3 regions of the Limosilactobacillus sp. genome follow, and region 1 is predicted to be linked to each of the others. Evidence: predicted binding sites of a transcription regulator. Region 1 holds the regulator's gene; each other region holds the start of a gene.
The links. The regulator HrcA, encoded in region 1, represses chaperone genes, less so after heat shock. The targets are predictions, from matches to a motif close to TTAGCACTCNNNNNNNNNGAGTGCTAA.
Positions count from the first base shown of each region.

Region 2: clpP (ATP-dependent Clp endopeptidase proteolytic subunit ClpP) is a predicted target of HrcA. The motif match lies at 3,311-3,337, and genes of this name have one in related genera.
Region 3: groES (co-chaperone GroES) is a predicted target of HrcA. The motif match lies at 4,657-4,683, and genes of this name have one in related genera.

Region 1 is NZ_JAKVPE010000001.1:201,307-209,265, reverse strand. Features, by position in the region: gene dnaJ (molecular chaperone DnaJ) at 1-322, opposite strand, end outside; gene dnaK (molecular chaperone DnaK) at 439-2,316, opposite strand; gene grpE (nucleotide exchange factor GrpE) at 2,355-2,936, opposite strand; gene hrcA (heat-inducible transcriptional repressor HrcA) at 2,949-3,998, opposite strand; gene LKE23_RS01005 (hypothetical protein) at 4,115-4,486, shown strand; gene LKE23_RS01000 (hypothetical protein) at 4,525-4,746, opposite strand; gene ribF (riboflavin biosynthesis protein RibF) at 4,869-5,840, opposite strand; gene truB (tRNA pseudouridine(55) synthase TruB) at 5,854-6,753, opposite strand; gene rbfA (30S ribosome-binding factor RbfA) at 6,805-7,167, opposite strand; gene infB (translation initiation factor IF-2) at 7,185-7,959, opposite strand, start outside.
Region 2 is NZ_JAKVPE010000001.1:2,075,380-2,083,338, reverse strand. Features, by position in the region: gene gap (type I glyceraldehyde-3-phosphate dehydrogenase) at 1-17, opposite strand, end outside; tRNA gene LKE23_RS09795 (tRNA-Arg) at 331-402, shown strand; gene LKE23_RS09790 (TetR/AcrR family transcriptional regulator) at 479-1,045, shown strand; gene LKE23_RS09785 (glucose 1-dehydrogenase) at 1,132-1,896, shown strand; gene LKE23_RS09780 (hypothetical protein) at 1,951-2,496, opposite strand; gene LKE23_RS09775 (hypothetical protein) at 2,561-2,692, opposite strand; gene clpP (ATP-dependent Clp endopeptidase proteolytic subunit ClpP) at 3,359-3,952, shown strand; gene whiA (DNA-binding protein WhiA) at 4,049-4,987, opposite strand; gene LKE23_RS09760 (gluconeogenesis factor YvcK family protein) at 4,999-5,985, opposite strand; gene rapZ (RNase adapter RapZ) at 6,001-6,870, opposite strand; gene LKE23_RS09750 (DUF523 domain-containing protein) at 6,935-7,444, opposite strand; gene uvrA (excinuclease ABC subunit UvrA) at 7,580-7,959, opposite strand, start outside.
Region 3 is NZ_JAKVPE010000001.1:2,031,098-2,039,056, forward strand. Features, by position in the region: gene LKE23_RS09570 (pyridoxal phosphate-dependent aminotransferase) at 1-675, shown strand, start outside; gene LKE23_RS09575 (ketopantoate reductase family protein) at 691-1,653, shown strand; gene LKE23_RS09580 (ABC-F family ATP-binding cassette domain-containing protein) at 1,707-3,662, opposite strand; gene LKE23_RS09585 (redox-sensing transcriptional repressor Rex) at 3,890-4,531, shown strand; gene groES (co-chaperone GroES) at 4,722-5,006, shown strand; gene groL (chaperonin GroEL) at 5,073-6,704, shown strand; gene LKE23_RS09600 (APC family permease) at 6,895-7,959, shown strand, end outside.

The DNA of each region.
Region 1 (7,959 bases):
ACTGGCTAAAGATGTCGTCAAAACCGCCAGCACCGCCGAAGCCTTGACCACCAAAGCCCTGGCCGCCGAAACCACCAAAGCCGCCCTGGCCGGCACCGGCCTGGTCAGCCGTGGTCCCGAATTGGTCGTACTGGGCCCGCTTATTCTTGTCATGCAGGACCTCGTAGGCCTCGTTGATCTTCTTAAACTTTTCTTCCGCTCCCGGTTCGTGGTTGACGTCAGGGTGGTACTTAGCAGCCAGGCGCCGGTAAGCATGGTTAATGTCTGAGTCTGAGGCGTCCTTAGAAACACCTAAAATATCATAGTAACTTTCTTCTGCCATTTATATCCCTCACAACTTAATTGCTTGTTTAGTTATACCACACTTCGCAAAGCAAAGTAAAAGCCAAAGTCCTGTCAAACGATGGCCTTTGGCTTTTTACTTACATTTTTGTCTGATTACTTCTTGTCGTCTGGCGTAACGTCCTTGAAGTCGCCGTTAACAGTATTGCCATCATCGCCATTTTGGCCGTTGTTACCGTTGTTGGCACCACCGTTATTCGGGTTTGCGCCACCTTGGGCGTTGCCTTGTTGGCCCTGCGCCTGTTGGTAAAGCTTGACACTCAGGTCCTGGATAACCTTGTTCAAGGCGTCCTTCTTGGCCTTCATGTCGTCCAAGTTGCCGCTCTCCTTGGCCTTCTTCAGGTCGTCACGAGCGCTTTCAGCCTTCTTGATGTCGTCTTCAGGAACCTTGCCCTTGACTTCCTTCAAGGTCTTGTCGACTTGGAAGAGCTCCTGGTCAACTTCGTTCTTGAGGTCAACCTCTTCCTTCTTCTTCTTGTCGGCAGCGGCGTGCTCTTCGGCATCCTTCTTCATCCGTTCAATTTCTTCATCGGACAGGCCGGAGTTGGACTTGATCGTGATGTTTTGCTTCTTGTGGGTCCCCTGGTCTTCGGCAGAAACGTTTACGATCCCGTTCTTGTCGATGTCGAAGGTAACCTTGATTTGTGGAACACCACGGGGAGCAGCTGGAATGTCAGTCAGCTGGAAGTTCCCCAGGGTCTTGTTGTCGGCAGCCATTGGCCGTTCACCCTGCAGGACGTGGATGTCAACGGCAGACTGGTTATCAGCAGCCGTGGAGAAGATCTGACTCTTGGAAGTTGGAATGGTCGTGTTCCGATCAATCAGCTTGGTGAAGACCCCACCCATGGTTTCAATCCCCAGGGACAGTGGCGTAACATCAAGCAGCACAACATCCTTAACGTCACCGGTCAGCACACCACCCTGAATGGCAGCACCGAGGGCAACGGCTTCGTCAGGGTTGATGGAGTGGTTTGGTTCCTTGCCAGTCAGGTCCTTAACCATTTCCTGAACGGCTGGGATCCGGGTAGAACCACCGTTTAAGATCACTTCGTCAATGTCATCAAATGACAGGTCAGCATCCTTCAAAGCATTCAGAACTGGTTGCTTAGTCCGTTCAACCAGATCATTAGTCAGTTGGTTGAATTGGGCACGGCTCAGCGTCTTTTCCAGGTGCAGTGGACCGTTTTCACCAGCGGAAATGAATGGCAGGCTGATTTGGGCTTCTTGAACACCGGAAAGGTCCTTCTTGGCCTTTTCAGCGGCATCCTTCAGCCGTTGCAGGGCCATCTTGTCGGTGGACAGGTCAACGCCGTGTTCTTCCTTGAAGCCATCGATCAACCAATCCATGATCTTTTGGTCGAAGTCATCCCCACCCAGGTGCGTGTCACCGTTCGTGGAGAGTACTTGGAAGACCCCGTCACCGAGTTCCAGGATGGAAACATCGAAGGTCCCACCACCAAGGTCGTAAACCAGGATCTTTTCGTCCTTATCCTGCTTGTCCAGGCCGTAAGCCAGTGAGGAAGCAGTTGGTTCGTTGATAATCCGCTTAACATCCAGGCCGGCAATCTTTCCGGCATCCTTGGTTGCCTGACGCTGAGCATCGTTGAAGTAGGCTGGCACGGTGATAACGGCCTTGTCAACCGTGTCACCGATGTAGTCTTCGGCGTACTTCTTCAGGTACTGCAGAATCATGGCAGAAATTTCTTGTGGCGTGTACTTCTTGCCATCAACTTCAACCGTGTAGCCGGCTTCACCCATGTGACTCTTGATGGATGAAATCGTGTTCGGGTTGGTGATTGCTTGCCGCTTGGCAACTTCACCGACTTGTGTTTCGCCATTCTTGAATGAAACAACGGATGGCGTCGTCCGACTACCTTCCGGGTTAGTAATAATCTTTGGTTCGTTACCTTCCATCACGGCAACGGCGGAGTTAGTAGTACCTAAATCAATACCAATAATCTTGTTACTTGCCATTGTTTAATTCCCTCTTTTTAATATTTAATTATCATTAATTATTGTGCAACAACAACCATTGCTGGGCGCAGGACCCGGTCCTTCAGCTGGTAGCCAGCCTGCAGAACCTGGACCACGGTGTCTGGTTTTTGATCATCCTGAACCGGAACGGTTTGAACCGCCTGGTGCAGGGTCGGATCAAAGGGCTTGTCCAAAGCCTCGATCTCGGTAATTCCGTGATCCTTTAGGGCAGCAATCAGGTGGTCGTGAACCATCTGGATCCCGTGCTTGAGCTGCTTACCGTTTTCGTCCGTGACTTCAATCGTCAGGGCGCGCTTCAGGTTGTCCAGCACCGGCAGGACGGACTTGGCGAGGTCCTGACCATCATACTTTAAGATCTGGGCCCGTTCCTTGTTGAAGCGGTTCGTCATGTTTTGAATCTCCGCCTCAGCCCGCAGGTACTTGTCGTCCTTGTCATCGAGTTGTTGCTTCAAATCCTTGATCTGTGCTTCAAGCTCTTCTTCACGGCTTGGCTTAGCGGCTTTGTCAGCCTGCTTTGCCTGCTTTTGCTCATCCTTTGCTTCATTTGCTTTAGATGAGGCCGCTTGTTTCTTGGCTTGCTGTTCTTCCTTGTCTGCCAATTAACTCGCCTCCTATGAATCGTAGTAATGTCGATAGAAACCTAACAGACGCTTGGCCAGCTCCTGCCGGAAGGCATTCACCAGACCAATTGTCCGTGAGTACGGCATTCTGGTCGGCCCGAGCACGGCGATGATGCCCTTGCCATATTGGTCAACATCGTAGGTCGCCGTAATCAGACTGTAGTTGTCGAGTACCTTATCCTTGGAAATCTCGGAACCAATCCGCACGTTGACGCCCTGGTCGTTGAGATCGGCGTCAAGCAGGTGGGAAAGCTGATCATTGTGGTCGAGCAGCTGGTACATCGTCTGCAGCGACTGCGGATCCTTGTTGTTCGAGAAATTCAAAAGGTTCAGTCGGCCGCCAATGAAGAATTGCTCCCGGGCAGCCTTGGAAACGACATTATCAAAAAGATCCAGGAAGCCATCGGCGCTGTGCATGTAGTGCATGACGCGCAATGGGATATCGTCATTCAGCCGCTTCAAGACGGTTGACAGTGGCAGGCCCACCAGTTGGTCATTGATCATTCGAATGACCGCTTGCAGGGCCTCCGGGTCAACGTCCCGTGACAGGGTGAAGGCTTGGCTCTCCACGTCCCCGCTGTCGGTAACCAGGATGGCAATCACCTTTTGGTTGCCCAGTGGGACCAGACGGAAGCCGCTCAAGCGAACGTCTTCTTGCTCTGGCTTCAGGGTCACGGCGGTGTATGACGTCAGGTTTGATAAAATATCAGCCGAGTGCGAGATGATTTCATCAATCTTCTGGAAACTGGTCCCCAGTGAGTTCTGAATAACGATCAGGTCGTTATCGGTGACCGCCCGCGGATTAAGCAGGTGATCAATGTAATAACGGTAACCGTCCTTGGAAGGCACCCGCCCCGAAGACGAGTGTTCCTTAGCGATCAGGCCCTGTTTTTCCAGAACCGCCATCTCGTTGCGCACCGTCGCCGGGCTGACCTTAAACGGCAGCTTTTCAGCCAGGTGCTTGGAACCCACGGGTTGACCAGTTGACGTGTATTGACGTACAATCGCTTGCAGGATCTTGTTTTGACGCTGTGTTAGCATATTAATCACTTCCCCTTTTAGCACTCTTTAGGGTTAAGTGCTAAGCACACTGTATAATATACCAACCACCACGCTAAAAGTCAAGAAATGTCAAACAGTTTTGAGGAGATTTTTTAATGGATAATAATCAGCAACGCTACCTCCAGCCGCACAGTGCACAGGAGGCAATGGAGATCATCCAGCGCCTCTTCAATAAGTACCGCAACGCGCCACTGACCAACGAGCTGCTGGCCTATCACAACAACCTGATCTACCGCCTGCAGTCGGACATCAAAGAAGCGGCCAAGAAGGAAGGCAATCCGGAACGTCTCAAGGAGATTGACCAGATGACCGACATCATGCGGTCCTGGACCAACCTCAAATTGACCGGCCACCCCTTCTACGGCAAGATGCGGCACTTCCAACTGGCGGTCGACGACGGGCCAAAGTTCAAGCGCCACGTGCACCGCATTCACCAAACCGGCGGCCACCGTGCTAGTCGGCATTAATAAAAACGAGCCGCCTCAAGGTGAGCTCGTTTTTATTATTATTTATTGGTAATGCTGATGCTAGCGTTGGCATATTTATCCGAGCCCTGGTCAATCAGATCCACTACCGCCCGCGGATCGGCCTCAACAACTTCATAATTTGCGTTAGCTAACTTAGCCGCCGAACGGGTCATGGCCCGCAGGTGGTGACTGCTTTGCTCCAAACGCGCGCAAATTTCTTGCCCCAGCGGACTCGTGGCCTCAATCACTAAAACGTTCATTTCAATCGCTCCTTTTCTTTGATTAGAACGATCATACGCCCGCTCCGGTTACCCGAGGCAAGAGAAAATTTTATTTTCAACATAAAAAGGTCAAGCACCGCAACAGTGCTTGGCCTTTTCCTTTAGGATAAAATTTGGTCTTCGAGTACGGGACGGTGGGCAACCACCTGGCGGGCTGCCTGTTCGTCGCGCTTCATCTGGGCAACGAGCTCATCGGCCCCGGCAAACTTCTCCTCACCGCGCAGGTACTGGTACCAGCGCACCTTGACCTCTTCGCCATAAACCATCTGGGAGAAGTCAAAGAGGTTAATCTCGAGGGTCAGTTGGTTGTCGTCGCCAAAGGTAATGTTACGACCAACACTCGCCATTCCCCCGTACCAGTGGCCACCGATCAAAACGTCGGTGGCGTACACGCCGATCCCGGGAAGGCGCTCCGGCGTTGGCGTCTCAACATTGATGGTTGGGAAGCCCAACGTCCGCCCCCGGGCCAGGCCGTGAACAATTAGGCCGGTGGTGGTGTAGTAGTAACCGAGCTCCGCGTTTGCCTCCTGGATCTGGCCGGCATCGATCAGCTGACGGATCAGGCGGGACCCCACCTTTTCGTTACCGTCCTCCGTAAATTTCGGCACCGTGACAACCTCAAAACGGCCGCGGGCATAGGCGGGCAGCTTAGCCATCGAGGCAGTTTCAGCTGGGCCATAGGTGTGGTCAAAGCCCGCCACTACCACCTGACTGTGAAAACCGTCCGCCAGGTACTGGTCGACAAAGTCTTGGGGCGCCAGCGCGGCAAACTGGGAGGTAAAGCTAACGAGGTAGACGCGGTCAACACCCAGCTGCTCCAGCAAAGCCAGCTTGCGTTCGGTCGTCGAAAGGTACTTGAAGCCGCCCGGGTATTGCCGGTAAACGACGCCAGGAGCGTGGCTATAGGTGAGCACTGCTAAAGGCAAGTCCCGTTGCTGGGCAATCTCCTTGGCCCGCCGAATGACCGCCTGGTGTCCCCGGTGGACTCCATCGAAGAAGCCCATCGCAAGCACGACGGGACCCGCCGGAATCAGCTTGGAATCCAGGGGATGATGAATTTTAATTACTTGCACGACTCATTCCCCCCTATTTAACCGAAAACATCTTAGTTGGCTTGTAGTACTGGTGGTCACGGTGATACAGGGCTTTTACGGCCTGTTGATACTTCAAGACGATTGAATCGCCGGCCGGCTTGACCTCATCGCTTTTCAGCCAACCACCGTTTTGCACTGCCTTCCACTGGTCGGCACTCAGCTCCATGGCCGGATAGTCCTTGAGGGCGTAGTCGAGTGGGTAGAAGTAGTGCTGAATCGTTCCCGTCGCGACGGCGTCCTGAATGTCGCTCAGGCTCAGCGTTTGGTCAAGGGTGAACCCCCCGCTCTTCAGCCGGGTCAGCCAGCTCATTGTTCCCGGATACCCCAGGTTTTTGGCGAGATCCACCACCAGGGTCCGGACGTAGGTCCCCTTCGTGCAGTCAACCTTGAACCTGACCCGCTGCTGCTTGGTCTGGTCATCATAGTCGGTTCCTAGTAGGGCAAAGCGCTCGATGGTGACGTGGCGAACCGGACGCTCAACGGTCTCTCCGGCCCGGGCATACTCGTAAAGCCGCTTGCCCTTGACCTTGACGGCCGAATACATCGGGGGGATTTGGGTGATTTCCCCGGTCATTTTATCCATTTCTTCCTGGATCCTTTCGGCGGGAATCGCTGCGGTTACCGGCTGAGCCGCAATGATCTCCCCCTCCAGGTCCTCGGTCGTGGTGGCCTCACCAATGAGGAGTTCACCCTGGTACTGTTTTCCCGACTGCATCAGGTAATCGACGACCTTGGTGGCACTGCCGACACAGATTGGCAGGACCCCGTCGACGGCCGGATCGAGGGTCCCCGAGTGGCCAATCTTTTTGGTTTGCAGGATCCTGCGTAAGCGACTAACGCAGTCAAAGCTCGTCATGCCGCGTTCTTTGTATAAGGGAATAATTCCATCCATTCCATCATTCCTCCACAAAAATAAAAAGCGGGGTAATCCGCCCCGCTCTTGTTAGTTCTTTTCCTGTTGGTGCAGCTGGTTGATTAATTGATCAATCCGGCTGCCATAGGCGATTGACTTATCCCGTTCGAACTTGATGGCCGGGGTCTTGAAGATGTTCAAGCGGGCCCCCAGTTCGCTCCGGATCAGGCCGGTTGCCTTGTCAAGGCCGGCCTGGGCCTTCTCACCGTCGGAAGCCAAATCGGACAGCAGACTGTAGTAAATGGTGGCCTGCTGAAGATCACCGGTCACGTCAACGCCGGTAATCGTAATGCCCTTCACCCGGGGATCACGCACCCGTTTTAACAGGATATCATCAACCTCCCGCTGGATTTCCCCAGCCAGGCGGTCAACCCGAAATTGTTTGCTTGGCATAAAATTCTCCTTCAGTTCTACTTAACCGGAACTTCCTTCATTTGGTAAGCTTCGATCACATCATTTTCCTTGATGTCGTTGTAGTTGGCAATCGTCAGCCCGCATTCAAAGCCGGCCTTGACTTCCTTAACGTCGTCCTTGAACCGCTTCAGACTCCCCAGTTCACCTTCGTAAACGACCACGCCGTCACGAACCAGACGAACCTTGGAATCCCGGGTAATCTTACCGGAAGTAACCATCCCACCGGCAATCGTCCCAATCTTGGAAGCCTTGTACAATTGACGAACTTCAACTTCACCAATCGTCTCTTCCTTGTAGACTGGTTCCAGCATCCCCTTCATGGCGTCTTCAACTTCCTCGATGGCCTTGTAAATGACCCGGTGAAGCCGAATATCGATGTTGTTGGAATCAGCCAGCGACTTAGCAACCGGTGTTGGCCGAACGTTGAAACCAATGATAACGGCGTTGGAAGCCTCGGCCAGGGTAACGTCGCTCTGGCTGATGGCACCAACGGCCTGGTGAATGATGTCCACCCGGACGCCATCAACCTTGATCTTCTGCAGACTCTGGCTCAGGGCCTCAACGGAACCCTGCACATCGGCCTTGATGATCAGCGGCAGGGTCTTCATCTTCCCCTTCTGCATCGTGGCGAAGAGGTTGTCCAGGGTAACGTGAGAAGTCCGTTGCCGTTCCTTCTCCTGGGCCTGCTTTGCCCGGGCTTCACCGGCTGCTCGCGCCGTCTTTTCATCGTCGAAGGCCACGAACCGGTCCCCGGCTTCTGGCACATCGTTT
Region 2 (7,959 bases), 1.9 Mb from region 1:
CCAATCTTTACAGTCATACTGCAATTTCCTCCTTTAGGAAAAACATAGTTAGTGCACATGCTTAGTTTATCACATTCCGGCTTTTGCGCCAATCAATTAGACTGGTTCTAACTGGCCAGAACAATCTGGTAAGTCTAAGCAAGATACAAACCTTACGAGTCTTATAATACTCACCTTGCGGGCAAAAGTCTATTCAATCGCCCTAGAAATTTTGCATTTTCTTGTGAAAACGTTATCTTGATTAAAAAGTTCAAATAATAGTTGCATTAGGGCAAGAATTAGGATATTATAATAGACGTTGATTGATTCAACACAAAGTAAATCAGCTCTGCGCCCTTAGTGTAATGGATCGCACGTGAGATTCCGGTTCTCGAGATCCGGGTTCGACTCCCGGGGGGCGCATTTTTTATTTGCAGGGTGCTGTGACAGGTTTGTCCAGTGCCCTGTTTATTTTTTTATAAGCATTTAGGAGGCATTCATGGCGATGAACAATCCTTACCAATCCCAGCTGTGTCATGCTGTTCCCCTCAATTCAACTGAGCAGGCCATCAGCAAGTCTTTCCTCTACTTGTACCAGCGAATGGACTTTGAGCATATTTCGATCACCGCGATTTGCCGGCACGCTCAGGTTTCTCGGCCCACTTTCTACCGCTACTTTAGTAATACGTGGGAAATTAAGGAGGTTTTGGAGAGCAATTTTGTTGCCAACTTGCTTCACGTAAGCTATCAGCTCAAGTTCTTTGACTTTGCTAATCCCTCCTATCCCCACTACCTAAAGAAGATGCGGAATTTTTTGCAGGCCAACCGGGAAACATTTAAGGCCTTTTTGGTTACTAACCCCTCCCCCACCTTTATTCACAAGTACAAGGTCAGTATCAAGTACCATTATTTCCGCGAACACTATTTTTCCGATCTGGACCTCGAGATCATTGCTAGCTACCTGATCACGGTCTTTACCTACACGCTTGCCAACAACACCCCAATTACGCTCGAACAGGCCGACCACTACGACCGCCAGCTCGGAAGAATCATCGCCGCCCTCTGAGGGTTACAGTTAGAGCCAAAGTTGTAACGCCCTCTCTTTATCTTTTGGCTACGATTAAGTCATCAAATGATGAAGGGATGATTTTCATGAAGAAAGTTGCAATCGTTACTGGCGGTGCCAAGGGCATTGGTGCTTCAATTGTTCGTCAATTAGTGGCTGACGGATTTCAAGTTGCAATTGGCGATTATAACTTGGCGGACGCAGAACAATTCGCTAGTCAATTTGCCGACAATCAGGTTAAAGCTTTTCAAGCGGACGTTTCCAAAAAAGAGGACGTCGATAGTTTAGTTAGTCAAACCGTTGGTGAGTTCGGCCAGCTGGATGTAATGATCAATAATGCCGGGATCTCGAAAGAATACCCTCTGCTCGAAATGACGGCGGAAGAATTTGATCAGTTGATTGCCGTCAACATGAAGGGGGTCCTCTTTGGCATCCAGGCAGCGGCAACGCAGTACATTAAGCAGGGAACTCCCGGCAAGATCATCAACGCCTCATCAGTCGGTGGCTACAAGGTTTCTCCAAACCACGGTGGCTATTCCGCCACTAAATTCGCCGTTCGTTCGCTAACCCAAGCAGCGGCCCGTGAATTTGGCAAATACGGCATCACGACTAATTGCTATTGCCCAGGCTACACGATGACACCGATGATGAAGCAAATCGTGAAGAATTACAGCCAACAGCTTCATATCTCGCCGGATGAGCTGGAGAAGCAAAAGAGCGCTGAAGTTGCTCTGCGGCGTCCTGCCCAACCGGAAGACATCGCCAACGTGGTCTCATTCTTGGCAAGTGACAAAGCCAATTACGTAAATGGTCAGGCGATTGTCGTTGATGGCGGATTGATTTACAAATAATAGAATTAAAAACGCAAAGGCCGGTGAAAACTAGGCCTTTGCGTTTTTTGATTTTCATTTCATCCGCTGACGCCGCTCCCGGCGCCGAAGCAGCCTCTGCAGCCGTGCTCGATTATAGCGCTGGAGAATGATGAAGGGCAGTTCAATCAGGCTCACGATGACGGACGTGCTGATAAAGATTGCCGGATCACCAAACGGTACAATCAGGATCAGGGGCAAATAGGTTAAGATAAACATCAATTCGTGGTCAAACTCCGCGGCGATCATCGTTTGGATAAGCTGAGGCAGTGAACGCCGGCGCAGGTCGTATTTTTCTGGCGAATAGGTTGGCAGAAAGCTTTTCCACTTCCTTACTTTCAGCAAGCGGTAAAGACGCTGCTCGCCCGCCGTCACCCTGAACCAGCGACAATCCTGATCAAGCTTTAATCGTGGTTCAATTACGTTGCCAACAACCAGCCGCATCCCTAGTTGATAGAATGTTACCAAAAAGGTCAGCACGAGGCTCAACAAAATTTTTTGAGGGAAAATCAGGTAGAGAATCGTCAACATAAGCAGGCCAATCCCCGACCAGGTTGTCGCCCTTTTCATCAAAGCTTCCATTGTTATCGTCCTTCTCTGTAAAAAAAGAGCTGCCAATCGCTGGCAGCTCTCTTTCATTAACGAATTACTTTTCGTCTGCTGGCTTTTCCTTAGCCCACTTACGAATAGCTTCGATCTTCTTTTCTTTTAATGCTCGCTTGTACTTAGGAGCAACTGGGCGACGGCCTTGAACGCCGTATGGGTGTGCTTTACGCATGAATCTATGCCTCCTTTAATATCAAACGTAAAATAATTAACGTTCCAATTATACCGGGCCCCGTCCCAAAAAGCAAGCCTTGGCTAAATTTCGCCCCGCGAATTTAATTGGGCGCTCGTTACCAACTTTTCAATAGGTAAAAAAGCAAATTTATTTTTACTTTTTACTTCAAATTGATAAACGTTACCAATCGCCCCAGTCGTGTTCTCAGGGTTCCTGACTAGACCAATTTATGAAAACCCTTTACAAATATTGTTAAATAGGCACTTGCAAATCAGACCAATATGCGGTACATTATAAGTGTCCTAAGGAGCTACTAATTAATTTATAAAAAATAAAAGCTAACATCTATCACAGGAGGTATTCATCATGGAAGACACTAGTAAATTAAACGTATTCAAGACCGCTGCAGATTGGAAGGAACTGGACCAGCAGAGCGCTGCCGCTGAGCTGGACATGCTCGCCGAAAACCTGAACGAAAAGTAAATCTCTTATCTTGACAACTTCTGACTACTCCCCCAGCAGCGATCGGCAATTCCCGGTCGTTGCTGTTTTTTAATTTAAAAGAGATAAATCATTTGACCTTTTTTGACCAATCGGTTATAGTATTAATATCCGTTAGCAATACCAGCTAACGTGTGCTAATTTAAGTAAGGAGGCCACACTATGAACTTAGTTCCAACAGTCGTCGAGCAGTCATCACGTGGCGAACGTGCTTACGACATTTACTCACGGCTTCTGAAGGACCGGATCATTATGCTGTCTGGTCCAATCAATGACGACATGGCTAATTCCATTGTTGCGCAACTGTTATTCTTGGATGCGCAAGACTCAACCAAAGACATTTACTTATACATTAACTCTCCTGGTGGTGTTGTTACCTCTGGGATGGCGATCTACGACACGATGAACTTCATCAAGTCCGACGTGCAGACGATCGTAATCGGGATGGCCGCATCAATGGCCAGTGTCCTGGTATCATCCGGTACCAAGGGCAAGCGGTTCGGTCTGCCACACTCCCAGGTTCTGATTCACCAGCCATCTGGTGGTGCTCAGGGTCAACAAACCGAAATTGAAATTGCTGCCACGGAAATCCTGAAGACGCGGAAGATGCTGAACGGCATCCTTGCCAAGAATTCTGGACAATCCCTGGAGCAGATTCAGCACGATACGGAGCGTGACCACTACTTCACCGCTCAGGAAGCCGTTGATTACGGCCTGCTTGACGGAGTAATGGAAAACAACTCCAAGCTGAAGTAATCACTATCAATGAAAAGCGTTTCGATTCCTTAGCGAGTCGAAACGCTTTTTTTCTATCAAAAAAGGTGCAGCCAGCAACGGTTGCACCCTTTTAGTTTATTCAGCTTTGCCCATTCGCAGCTCGTCGGCGTAGGCGTTGAGCTTGCGCAGGCGGTGGTTGACCCCCGACTTCGAGATTGGCCCGCCCGGAACCAATTCACCAAGTTCCTTGAGGCTGACCTCTTGGTGGGCCAGCCGGGTCTCAGCGATCTCCCGCAGCTTATCAGGCAGGCTTTGCAGGCCAACCCGCGATTCAATCAGGCGGATGTTTTCGATCTGCCTGGTCGAAGCGTTGGCGATCTTGTTCATGTTGGCATTCTCGCAGTTGACCAGCCGGTTGACCGAATTACGCATGTCGCGAACGATCCGGACATTTTCAAACTGAAGCATCGAGTTCGTCGCCCCGATCAGCGACATAAAGTCGGCGATCTTCTCGGCCTCCTTCAGGTAGACGATGAAGCCACTGCGCCGGGCCGTCGTCTGAGCGTTGAGGCCGAATTTGTTCATCATCTGGGCAATCATCTCATTGTGTTCCTCGTACAGGGAATAGATCTCGAGATGGTAGCGCGACGTTTCCGGATTATTGACCGAACCACCGGCCAAGAAAGCCCCCCGCAGGTAGGAGCGGACCATCCACTCGTCCTTTAGCAGTTCCAGCGGCACCCGTTCCTTGATCTGGAGATTCTGTAAGATCCCCAGGTCGTCGAGGACGTGCTGGGCCGAATTGCGCAGCCGAACGATGTACTGGTTGTTCTTCTTCAGCTTCATCTTGCGCCGCACCACGATCTCACTCTCGACGTGGTAGAACTCCTTGAGCAGGGAATAGATCCGCCGGGCGATGGCTGGGTTTTCGGTTTGAATGTTGAGGACGAGTCCCCCATTTCCCAGGCCAATGCTCCCGTTCATCCGGATCAGGGCCATCAGTTCCGCCTTGGCATTGTCTTGGTGAACCTTGATGGCGGTTAATTCCTTTTTGACATCACTCGCGTACGACACAAAAATCCCTCCTAGTCATGGACCTGGTGCAGGCGGTTAATCAACTCCGCCACTACCAGATCGCGATCGTGAAAGGCCCCATTATCCTTGAGGCGCAGGAAGTTGGAACTGATCACCCGGCAGCCCTGGTCGCGTAAGCCCTGAAAATCATGGCCGACCGGCTGGGAAATTTCGTTCCATTCCTGAAAGTCAATATAGTTTTTCGGCACCGGCCGGATGTTGACCAGGACCGTGTCAATAAAGTTGTGGCCGAGGTGCTGGTTGAGCACCCGGACGTGGTCGGCATCGGTGAAGTGGTCGGTCTCGCCCTTCTGCGTCATGATGTTGCAGATGTAGACGACCTCGGCCTTGCTCTCGCAGACGGCTTGGCCGACCTCTTTGATCATCAGGTTCGGCAGGATACTGGTGAAGAGGCTTCCGGGCCCGAGCACGATCTGGTCGGCCTCTTTGATCGCCTGGATCACTTCCGGAACCGGCTTGGTGGTGTGCCCATCCCCATCGTGGGTCGGGGTCACCCAGACCCGTTTGATCTGCTTGTGAGCCGCCGTGATTTCAGACTCGCCGCTCAGGGTGGTGCCGTCCATGAATTCGGCATTCAGCGTCAGTGGCTCGTTAGCCACCGGATAGATGTGACCGCGGATCTTCATCATCTCCGACAGCTCCTGGACGGCGGTGAAGATTCCGCCCCGCATCTCCGAAAGTGCCGAGATGATCAGGTTGCCGATCGCGTGTCCCGCGAAGAATTGGTCGTTGCTGTTAAAGCGGTACTGGAAGACATCAAGCTCCAGCTTAGGCAGCTCTGACAGGGCTACCAGACCGTTTCGAATATCACCAGGTGGCACCACGTTGATGTAGTTGCGCAGGATCCCTGAAGAACCCCCGTCATCAGCAACCGTGACCACGGCAGTGACATCGACGTCCTTGTCACGCAGGCCCCGCAAAATGACTGGCAGGCCGGTTCCACCGCCGATCACAACAATCTTTGGTTTTCGAAACATTAAACTTCTTCCTTCCTACTTTGCCTTGTCCACGTCCCGGTGAACCAGGTTAACCTGGTAGCCGGCCTCCTTAAGATCGCCCGCCAGTCGGTTAGCAATGGTAACCGAACGGTGCTGCCCACCGGTACAGCCGATGGCAACGGTCAGACTGCTCTTGCCTTCCTTGATGTAGCCAGGCATGGCGCTCTTGAGCAGGGCGATCAGGTGCCGGTAAAAGTCCTGAGCAATCGGGCTCTTCATCACGTAATCCTGGACTGGCTTATCGTTGCCGGTCCGGTGCTTTAATTCTGGAACGTAGAACGGGTTTGGCAGGAAGCGGACGTCCATCACGATGTCGGCATCCAGTGGCAACCCATACTTGAAGCCAAAGGACATCACTTCAATGTAGAAGTTGCTGCCCTCGCCGTGGCCAAAGAGCTTGTTAATCCGTAGTTTCAGGTTGCGCGGCGTCAGCTTGGTGGTATCAATAATCACGTCGGCCCGGCTCTTTAATTCGGTCAGCAGCTTGCGTTCGAGTTCCACCCCGTCCAGCAGGCGTCCCTGCGGTGCCAACGGGTGGGAACGCCGGGTTTCTTTGTAACGAGAAATCAGGGTAACGTTGTCCGCGTCCAAGAACAGCACCCGCACGCTCAGGTCTTTGCGCTGGCGCAGCTTCATTAAGCTCGGCAGGACCTGCTCGTGGAAGCCCCGCGAACGCAGATCCATCACCATGGCGACCTTATCGAACTCGCCCGAATCTTTAATTACGTCGACGAATTTCTCCGCCAGGTTTGGTAGCATGTTGTCAATCACGAAGTAGCCAAGGTCCTCAAAACTGTGAACGGCCACGGTCTTACCGGCCCCGCTCATCCCCGTAATAATCACTACCTGCATAGAATCAGCCATTTATTTTCCTCTCTTCTCTATCAGGACTACCCAAGTATTGTAACACATCAAGCCGGGTGTGTCTTTATTTTGTCTTTTCTACCAGCAGTGGCCAAACCGTTGGATCTACCCAGGGACGGACCCGTTCACGACTGAGCTCCGTTTCACCGAAGACCTGGATACCGCCTTGTCGCAAGAGGGCCGCTGCCACGCCCACCCCGGCGATCTTATTTCCGGAAAAACTCCCATCGTATATCAGCTGGGTTCCGCAGGCTGGGCTTTTCTGCTTCAAAAAGGCCGCCTGAACGTGGTAACGCCGGGCAATCCACAGGGCCAGCTGGGCGCCCTGAAGATATTGTTTGGTAACGTCCACACCGCGACAGTTAATCACCCGGGCCCGGCCGGCAATGACGTCCTCACCGTTGCCACCTTGAATTTCCGCCGGGTCCCGGGGCGTGCTCATGCCACCCATTACCTCGGGGCAGATCGTCACCGCCTGGCCCAGGGCCACCAGTTGCGCCGCCAGGTCATTCTTGGCGTTGCCACCGTCGTAGCGAACGTTGAAGCCCGCGAGGCAAGCACTCAGTAAAATCATTCGATCACTTCCTTGCTATCTAGCATACGCTTTATTTGGAAGCATTATCGTCAAATAACAATACTAATCGCAAATTCTCTTTAAATCACTAAAGGAGACCAATGAGAAATTCCACTGATCTCCTTTTTATTTACCCTACTTTTTCTTGCGTGACCGCTTGGCCTTCTTAGCCGCGTGCTCAGCCATTCGCTTCTCGTCACGTTCCAGCATTTCCTTGAGGTACTTGCCAGTGTAGCTGCCCTTTACCTGGGCAACCTCTTCTGGCGTCCCGGTGGCGACTACCTGGCCACCGCCTTCACCGCCCTCGGGACCGAGGTCGATCAGCCAGTCCGCTGATTTGACCACGTCGAGTTCGTGCTCAATCACTAGAACCGTGTTCCCGGCGTCGACCAGGCGTTGCAGAACAGCCAGCAGGCGCTTAATGTCGTCCATGTGCAGCCCGGTCGTCGGTTCGTCCAGAATGTAGAAGGACTTGCCGTGGGACTGCCGGTGTAATTCGGCCGCCAGCTTCATCC
Region 3 (7,959 bases), 1.8 Mb from region 1:
AAGTTCTTCTACCTGAACTACCCGAACAACCCGACCGGTGCGGTGGCGACGGCGGAGTTCTATGAGCACCTGGTTGCCTGGGCCAAGAAGTACCACGTCGGCATCATCTCCGACTTTGCCTACGGGGCGATCGGCTTCGATGGCCAGCAGCCGCGCAGCTTCATGCAGACGCCGGGGGCCAAGGAGGTCGGGATCGAATTCTACACCTACTCCAAGACCTTCAACATGGCCGGCTGGCGGATCGCCTTTGCGGTCGGCAATTCCGACATCATCGGGGCACTGAACCTGATCCAGGACCACCTCTTCGTCAGCCTCTTCCCGGCGCTGCAAAAGGCGGCCATCGATGCCCTGACCGCGCCGGAGCGGGACGAAGAAATCGCCAAGATCGTTGCCCGTTACGAGACGCGGCGGAACGCCTTCGTGGGCGCGGCCGAGAAGATCGGCTGGCACGCCTTCAATCCACAGGGGACCTTCTACGCCTGGATGCCGGTGCCGAAGGGCTACACCAGCGAACAGTTTGCCGACCTGCTGCTGGATAAGGCGGGCGTGGCCGTGGCGCCGGGCAACGGCTTCGGTGAGCACGGTGAGGGCTACGTTCGGATCGGCCTGCTGATTGAACCAGAACGGCTAAAGGAAGCCGTGGACCGGGTTGCTAAACTGCACTTGTTTGACTAAGAGGGGGAAATGAGAATGACTTTGAAATATACTGTATTAGGTGCCGGTGCCATGGGACTGCGCTTCGGGGTTCTGCTCCAGGAACTGGCGGGTGCCAAGGTGGACTTTGTTGATAACTGGGCACCCCAGGTAGAAACGATTCAAAAGCAGGGCGGGGTATACGTTTCCCGTGATCACGAGGGCCGCCACCTGGTCCCGATCAACATTTATTCGCCCGAGGACTATGATGGTGATCCCGACGTCTTCATTGTCTTTGCCAAGCAGATGACCTTAGATGACCTGCTGACCCGCAGTGCCCACTTCTTCCATCCGGACCACCAGTACGTTTTCTCCGGCATGAACGGGATGGGGCACATCGAAAAATTAAACCGCTACTTCCCAAAGGAACACGTTGTTGCCGGGACCTGCCTGATTGGGACCGTCCTGAATAAGGCGGGGGATGTCGACTTCATCGGGAAATCCGGCGCAGGCTCGATCAACCTGGCACCCCAGGTTGGCGAACCGGACGCGCGGGTCAAGGAGATCGTCGCCGACTTCACCACGGCCAACATCAATCCGCACTTAAACGACAACTTCTACGGCACCCTGCTTACCAAGGTGGTCTTCAACTCGGTGATCAACACGATCTGCACCCTCTTTGAAATCCAGATGGGTCAGTTCATCGACTATGATGGTGCCGAAAAGCTCGGCAAGCAGCTGATCAACGAGGCCTTCGACGTGGCCGAGCGGGCGGGCATCCAGCTGCTGTCCACCCGGGAGGAAGAATGGCAGACGATCAAGTACGTCAGCTCCGTCACCAACCCGCTGCACTACCCGTCGATGTACCAGGATATGTCTAAGGGCCGGGCAACCGAGGTTGATTACATCAACGGCTACATTTACGATCTCGGCAAGAAGTACAATTACGAGGCCAGCACGCACGACTTCCTGCGTAACCTGGTCCACCTCGCGGAAAACACCCGGAAGTTTAGAAAATAAAGTATAAAAGGGACCAAGCAATTTGACTTGCTTGGTCCCTTTTATAGACTTTACTATTGATTTTCTTGGTCGAATTCCTCAAGCTTTTCGGCGGCCTCGGTCCAGGCCAATTCAACCTCGTCCGACTTTTCCTTGGCGGCGTCGAGCTCCTTTTGCAGGTCGGTTAGTTTGCCGATATCGGTGGCAATTTCCGGCTGGCTCATCTTTTCTTGGATTTCCTCCTGCTTGGCCTCCAGGTCGGTCATCTCGGCCTCGAGCTTGTCGACCTGGCGCTGCAACTTGCGCCGGGCCTTCTGAGTTTCCTTGCTCTGTTGGTAGGATTGTTTGCCCTTGGAAGGCTGGCTAGCCGGCGTTGAGCCTGCCGGATTATCCTGCTGTCCGGCTGCAACGGTTGCGGCCCGCTTTGCCTGTTCGGCCAGGTAGTCGTCGTAGTCACCTTCGTAGTGGGTGATGCCGTCCTTGCGCATGTCCAGCACGTCGGTGGCCACCTGGTTAATGAAGTACCGGTCGTGGGAGACGAAGAGGACCGTTCCGGTGAACTCGTTGATGGCGTTTTCGAGGACCTCGCGGCTGTCGATGTCCAGGTGGTTGGTCGGTTCATCGAGGATCAGGAAGTTGATCGGCTTGAAGGAGAGCTTGGTCAGCTCCAGCCGGGCCTTTTCACCCCCGGAGAGCTCGTGGACGACCTTGTAGACGTCATCACCGACGAAGAGGAAGCTGCCGAGCAGGGAGCGGATGTCTTTTTCCGGGACCTCGGGATGCTCGTCCCAGACCTCATCGAGCACCGTCTTATCGGGATGGAGCTGCTGCTGTTCCTGGTCGTAGTAACCGATGTCCAGGTTGGCCCCGAACTTGACCGTCCCGCTGATCAACGGGATCTGGTGCAGGATCGACTTCAAAAGGGTCGACTTCCCAATCCCGTTGGGGCCGATGATCCCGATCCGCTGCGGCTTGCGGACGGTGAAGGAGAGTGGCCCGGCCAGGACCTGCTCATCGTAGCCGACCTTGGCGTTTTCCACGTCGAGGACCTCGTTGCCGCTGTCCTTGTCACTGTGGAAATGAAAGTGGATCGATTGGTCGTCGGTTTCGGGCCGGTCGAGCCGGTCCATCTTTTCCAGCTGCTTGCGCCGTGCCTGGGCCCGCTTGGTCGTCGAGGCCCGGACGATGTTGCGGTTGACAAAGTCTTCCAGCTTGGCGATCTTTTTCTGCTGCTGATCGTAGTGCTTCCATTCGGCCTTCAGGCGTTCCTGCTTGTGGGCGACGAACTGGGTGTAGTTGCCGGTGTAGTGAAGCAGAGTTCGGTTATCGAGATCGTAAACGTCGGAAACAACGTGGTCGAGGAAGTACCGGTCGTGGGAAACCACCAGCAGGGCGCCCTGGTAGCTCTTCAAATAGTCTTCCAGCCAGGCCAAAACATTCATGTCGAGGTGGTTGGTCGGTTCGTCCAAGATTAACAGCTGGGGGGCTTGGAGGAGAATCTTAGCCAGGGCCAGCTTCGTCTTTTGTCCCCCGGACAGGGCGTCGACCGGCGTGTCGTAGTACTCCTCGCCGAAGCCAAAGCCCTTCAGGATTCCCCGCATCCGAGATTCATACTCAAAGCCACCGCGCTTCTTGTAGTCGCTCTGCAGGCGATCGTACTTGTTCATCACCTGCTGGTAGCGCTCGTCGGCAGGGTCAATGTCCGCAAGTTCGGTTTCAAGTTGGTGAATCTCGTCCTCCATGGCGTGGAGGGGTGCGAAAACCAGGTCGAGCTCGGCCCAGATATTGTTTTGGCTGTCGAGCCCCTGGTCCTGGGCCAGGTAGCCGATCGTCAGGTCGCGGACCTTGCTGATCGTGCCTTCGTCGGGGGTAGTGATGCCGGCAATCATCTTCAGCAGGGTGGTCTTCCCGGCACCGTTGCGGCCAACCAGGGCGGTCCGGCCGTGATCCTGGATCTGCATGTTGATATTGTGAAATAAAACGTCGGCCCCAAAACGGCGCATGACGTCATTGGCTTGTAATAGTATCATTGAAGAAACCTCATTAATATGGATGTAATAAATTCTTATCTATTCTAACAGATTTCAAGAAATTTATAAAAAATGCACTTTTTATTGTGGATCGGTTCACAAAACCGCCGAAGGTTGCTAGAATGTATTGTGATGTGAATTTCACAAAGTTCTCAAATCGAGCTGGCAATTTGCTCAACAATAAGCGTGAGAGTTAAGAGTAAACGATCAATGATAGGGGGATAATTATGCCAACTAAGAAAATACCACGTGCAACTGCCCGCCGGCTGCCAATCTACTACCGTTACCTCACCGTTCTGATGAGTGCCAACAAACAGCGGGTTTCTTCGACGGAACTGTCTGAGGCCGTTCAGGTCGACTCGGCCACGATCCGGCGGGACTTTTCCTACTTTGGTGAGTTGGGGAAGCGGGGCTATGGTTACGACGTGGCCAGCCTGCTCAAGTTCTTCAAGGGCATCCTGCATCAGGACTCCCTGGTCAGCGTGGCCTTAGTCGGGGTCGGGAGCCTGGGGAGTGCCTTATTAAACTACAACTTCCACCAGGACACCAACCTGCGGATCAGTGCCGCCTTTGACACCAAGCCGGAGATGGCTAACACGGTCAAGAGCGGGATTCCGATCTACCCGGCCGAGGAAATGATGACCCAGTTAAAGGAACAGCAGATTGACGTTGTGATCCTGACGGTGCCGGGTGACAAGGCTCAGAAGGTCACCGACCAGCTGGTTGAAGCCGGGGTCAAGGGGATCTTAAACTTTACTCCGGTCCGCCTGTCCGTGCCGAAGAACGTTCAGGTGCAAAACATTGACCTGACCAACGAGCTGCAGACCCTGATCTACTTTATTAAGAACTATTCCGAAGACAACAAATAAGAATTGATCAACGTCCCGAAAGCCTAGTGCTGACGGGGCGTTTTTTCGTTGGTTAAAAAATAGTCAAATTTGGTCAAACTTTTTTATTGCAATTCGGACAAAAGATGTTATAGTAATAACTGTGGTTAGCACTTAAGCACAGTGAGTGCTAAAGTGACAAAATTAAATTTAACAAGATGGAGGGATTAACGTGTTAAAACCATTAGGAGACCGCGTTGTTCTAAAAGCTGAAACTGAAGAAGAAAAGACGGTTGGTGGAATTGTCCTGGCATCCAACGTCAAGGAAAAGCCAACTACTGGAAAGGTTATTGCCGTTGGTGAAGGTCGGACCTTAGACAACGGACAAAAGCTTGCTCCAGCTGTTAAGGAAGGCGATCGGGTACTCTTTGACAAGTACGCCGGCAACGAAGTGGAATACGACGGTGAGAAGTACCTGGTCGTTCACGAAAAGGACTTAGTCGCAGTGCTCGACTAGTTCGAACCACGTTGATTAGGAAACTAAAGCTTAAAAATAATTATCGATTCGATGAGGTGACAATAAATGGCAAAGGAAATTAAGTTTGCTGAAGACGCACGGAACGAAATGCTCCGCGGTGTTGACAAATTAGCTAACACGGTTAAGACGACGATGGGTCCTAAGGGGCGTAACGTTGTCCTGGAACAAAGCTACGGCAACCCAACCATCACTAACGACGGTGTGACGATTGCCAAGAGCATTGAATTGGAAAACCACTTCGAAAATATGGGTGCTAAGCTCGTGAGCGAAGTTGCTTCCAAGACTAACGACATTGCCGGTGACGGGACCACGACTGCTACCGTTCTGACCCAGGCAATTGTTAACGCCGGGATGAAGAACGTGACTGCCGGTGCTAACCCAGTTGGCATTCGCCGTGGGATCGACAAGGCGACCCGGGCAGCCGTTGAAGCTTTGAAGAAGATGTCACACGACGTTAAGACTAAGGATGACATCGCCCAGATTGCCTCCATCTCTGCTGACAATAAGGAAGTTGGTAAGCTGATTGCCGACGCCATGGAAAAGGTTGGTAACGACGGGGTAATCACCCTGGAAGATTCTCGTGGTGTTGACACCAGCGTTGACGTTGTTGAAGGGATGAGCTTCGACCGTGGTTACATGTCTCAATACATGGTTACGGACAACGACAAGATGGAAGCCGACCTCGACAACCCATACATCCTGATCACGGACAAGAAAATCTCCAACATCCAGGACATCCTGCCACTGCTGCAAAGCGTTGTTCAGGAAGGCCGTGCTCTCTTGATCATTGCCGATGACATCACCGGTGAAGCTCTGCCAACCCTTGTTTTGAACAAGATTCGTGGAACCTTCAACGTGGTTGCCGTTAAGGCTCCTGGCTTCGGTGACCGGCGGAAGGCTCAACTCCAGGACATTGCCGTTCTGACCGGCGGGACCGTTATTTCCGACGACCTGGGCATGAACCTGAAGGACGCTACCGTTGATCAATTAGGTCAAGCCAACAAGGTTACGGTTACCAAGGACGCTACCACGATCGTTGACGGTGCCGGTGCCAAGGAAGCCATTGCTGAACGGGTTGACCAAATCAAGCAGGCCATCTCCAAGACGACCTCTGACTTTGATAAGGACAAGCTCCAAGAACGGCTGGCAAAGCTCTCTGGTGGGGTTGCCGTTGTTCGGGTCGGTGCTGCTACCGAAACTGAAATGAAGGAAAAGAAGTACCGGATCGAAGACGCCCTGAACGCTACCCGGGCTGCCGTCCAAGAAGGTTTCGTTCCTGGTGGTGGTACGGCACTGGTAAACGTTCTGCCTGCCCTGGACAAGGTTGAAGCCACCGGTGACGAAGCAACTGGTGTTAACATCGTTAAGGACGCCCTGGAAGCTCCAGTTCGTCAAATCGCTGAAAACGCCGGTGTTGAAGGCTCTGTTATTATCAACCAGCTGAAGAGCGAAAAGCCTGGTATTGGTTACAACGCTGCTGATGGCAAGTTCGAAGACATGGTTGAAGCCGGAATCGTTGACCCAACCAAGGTTACCCGTTCCGCTCTGCAAAACGCTGCCTCCGTTTCCGCACTGCTGCTGACGACGGAAGCCGTTGTTGCTGACAAGCCTGACGACAACAAGAACAATGCCCCTGCTGCTCCACAAGGCGGCGCCGGCATGGGCGGCATGATGTAATCTCTGCCGTTACATAAAATCAAATAAGTAAAAATAGTCGATGGGGAAATTTCCCGTCGGCTATTTTTATTTCCCGGGAAATATCTATCTGGGGAAATTTTGGAAAGCCTTTTCAGCACCGCACGGGTCCGCGGGTGTGGTAAAGTAGACTTTGCAATTATTTTCAATCACCGGTACAGAAAGGACTAACATGGAAAAACTAAAAGTACACAAAATTAGCCTCTTTTCCGGGATCATGCTGGCGCTGAATTCACTGATCGGCTCCGGCTGGCTATTCGGGGCCGGGACCGCGGCCAAGGTGGCCGGCCCTGCCGCCATCATTTCCTGGATCCTTGGGGCGGTCATTATCATTAGTATCGCAATTACCTACGTTGAACTGGGGGCGATGTTTCCCGAGAGCGGGGGCATGAGCCGCTACGCCCAGTACAGCCACGGTCAGTTGCTCGGCTTTATTGCGGCCTGGGCCAACTGGATTTCGCTCATCACCCTGGTGCCAATGGAAGCGGTGGCCTCGGTTCAGTACATGAGTTCCTGGCCGTGGTCCTGGGCCAACTGGACCCACCACTTTCTCTCTCACGGCAACGTGACTGCCCAGGGAATGTGGGTGGTTGTGCTCTTCATGCTGATCTTCACTTTAATCAACTTCTGGTCGGTTAAACTGATGACCCGCTTCACCAACCTGATCTCGATCTTTAAGATTGTTCTGCCGACCCTGACCATCGTGATGCTGTTGGTCAGCGGCTTCCATCCGGGCAACTTTGGTCACAGCGCGGCGACCTTCATGCCTTACGGCAGCCGGTCGATCTTTGAAGCGGCGGCCGTCTCCGGGATCATCATGTCCTACGACGCCTTCCAGACGATCATCAACATGGGTGGCGAGATGGTGAACCCCCGCAAAAACATCGTGCGCGGGGTGCTGATCTCGATGATTATCACCGCGGTGATCTACATCATGCTCCAGGTGGCCTTCATCGGGGCGGTGGACCCGGCACTGCTGGCCAAAAACGGCTGGCACGGGGTGAACTTCACCTCGCCCTTTGCCGACATTGCCATCCTGCTGGGGATGAACTGGCTGGCCATCCTGCTCTACATGGACGCCTTTGTCTCGCCGTTCGGAACCGGGGTGGCCTTCGTGGCGACGGCCTCCCGGGCCCTGGCGGCAATGACCCACACCAAGCACCTGCCACAGTGGTTGGGACGCCTGGCCCGGCGCTACATGATTCCCCGTTTCGCCATGGTGACCGACTTCATTCTG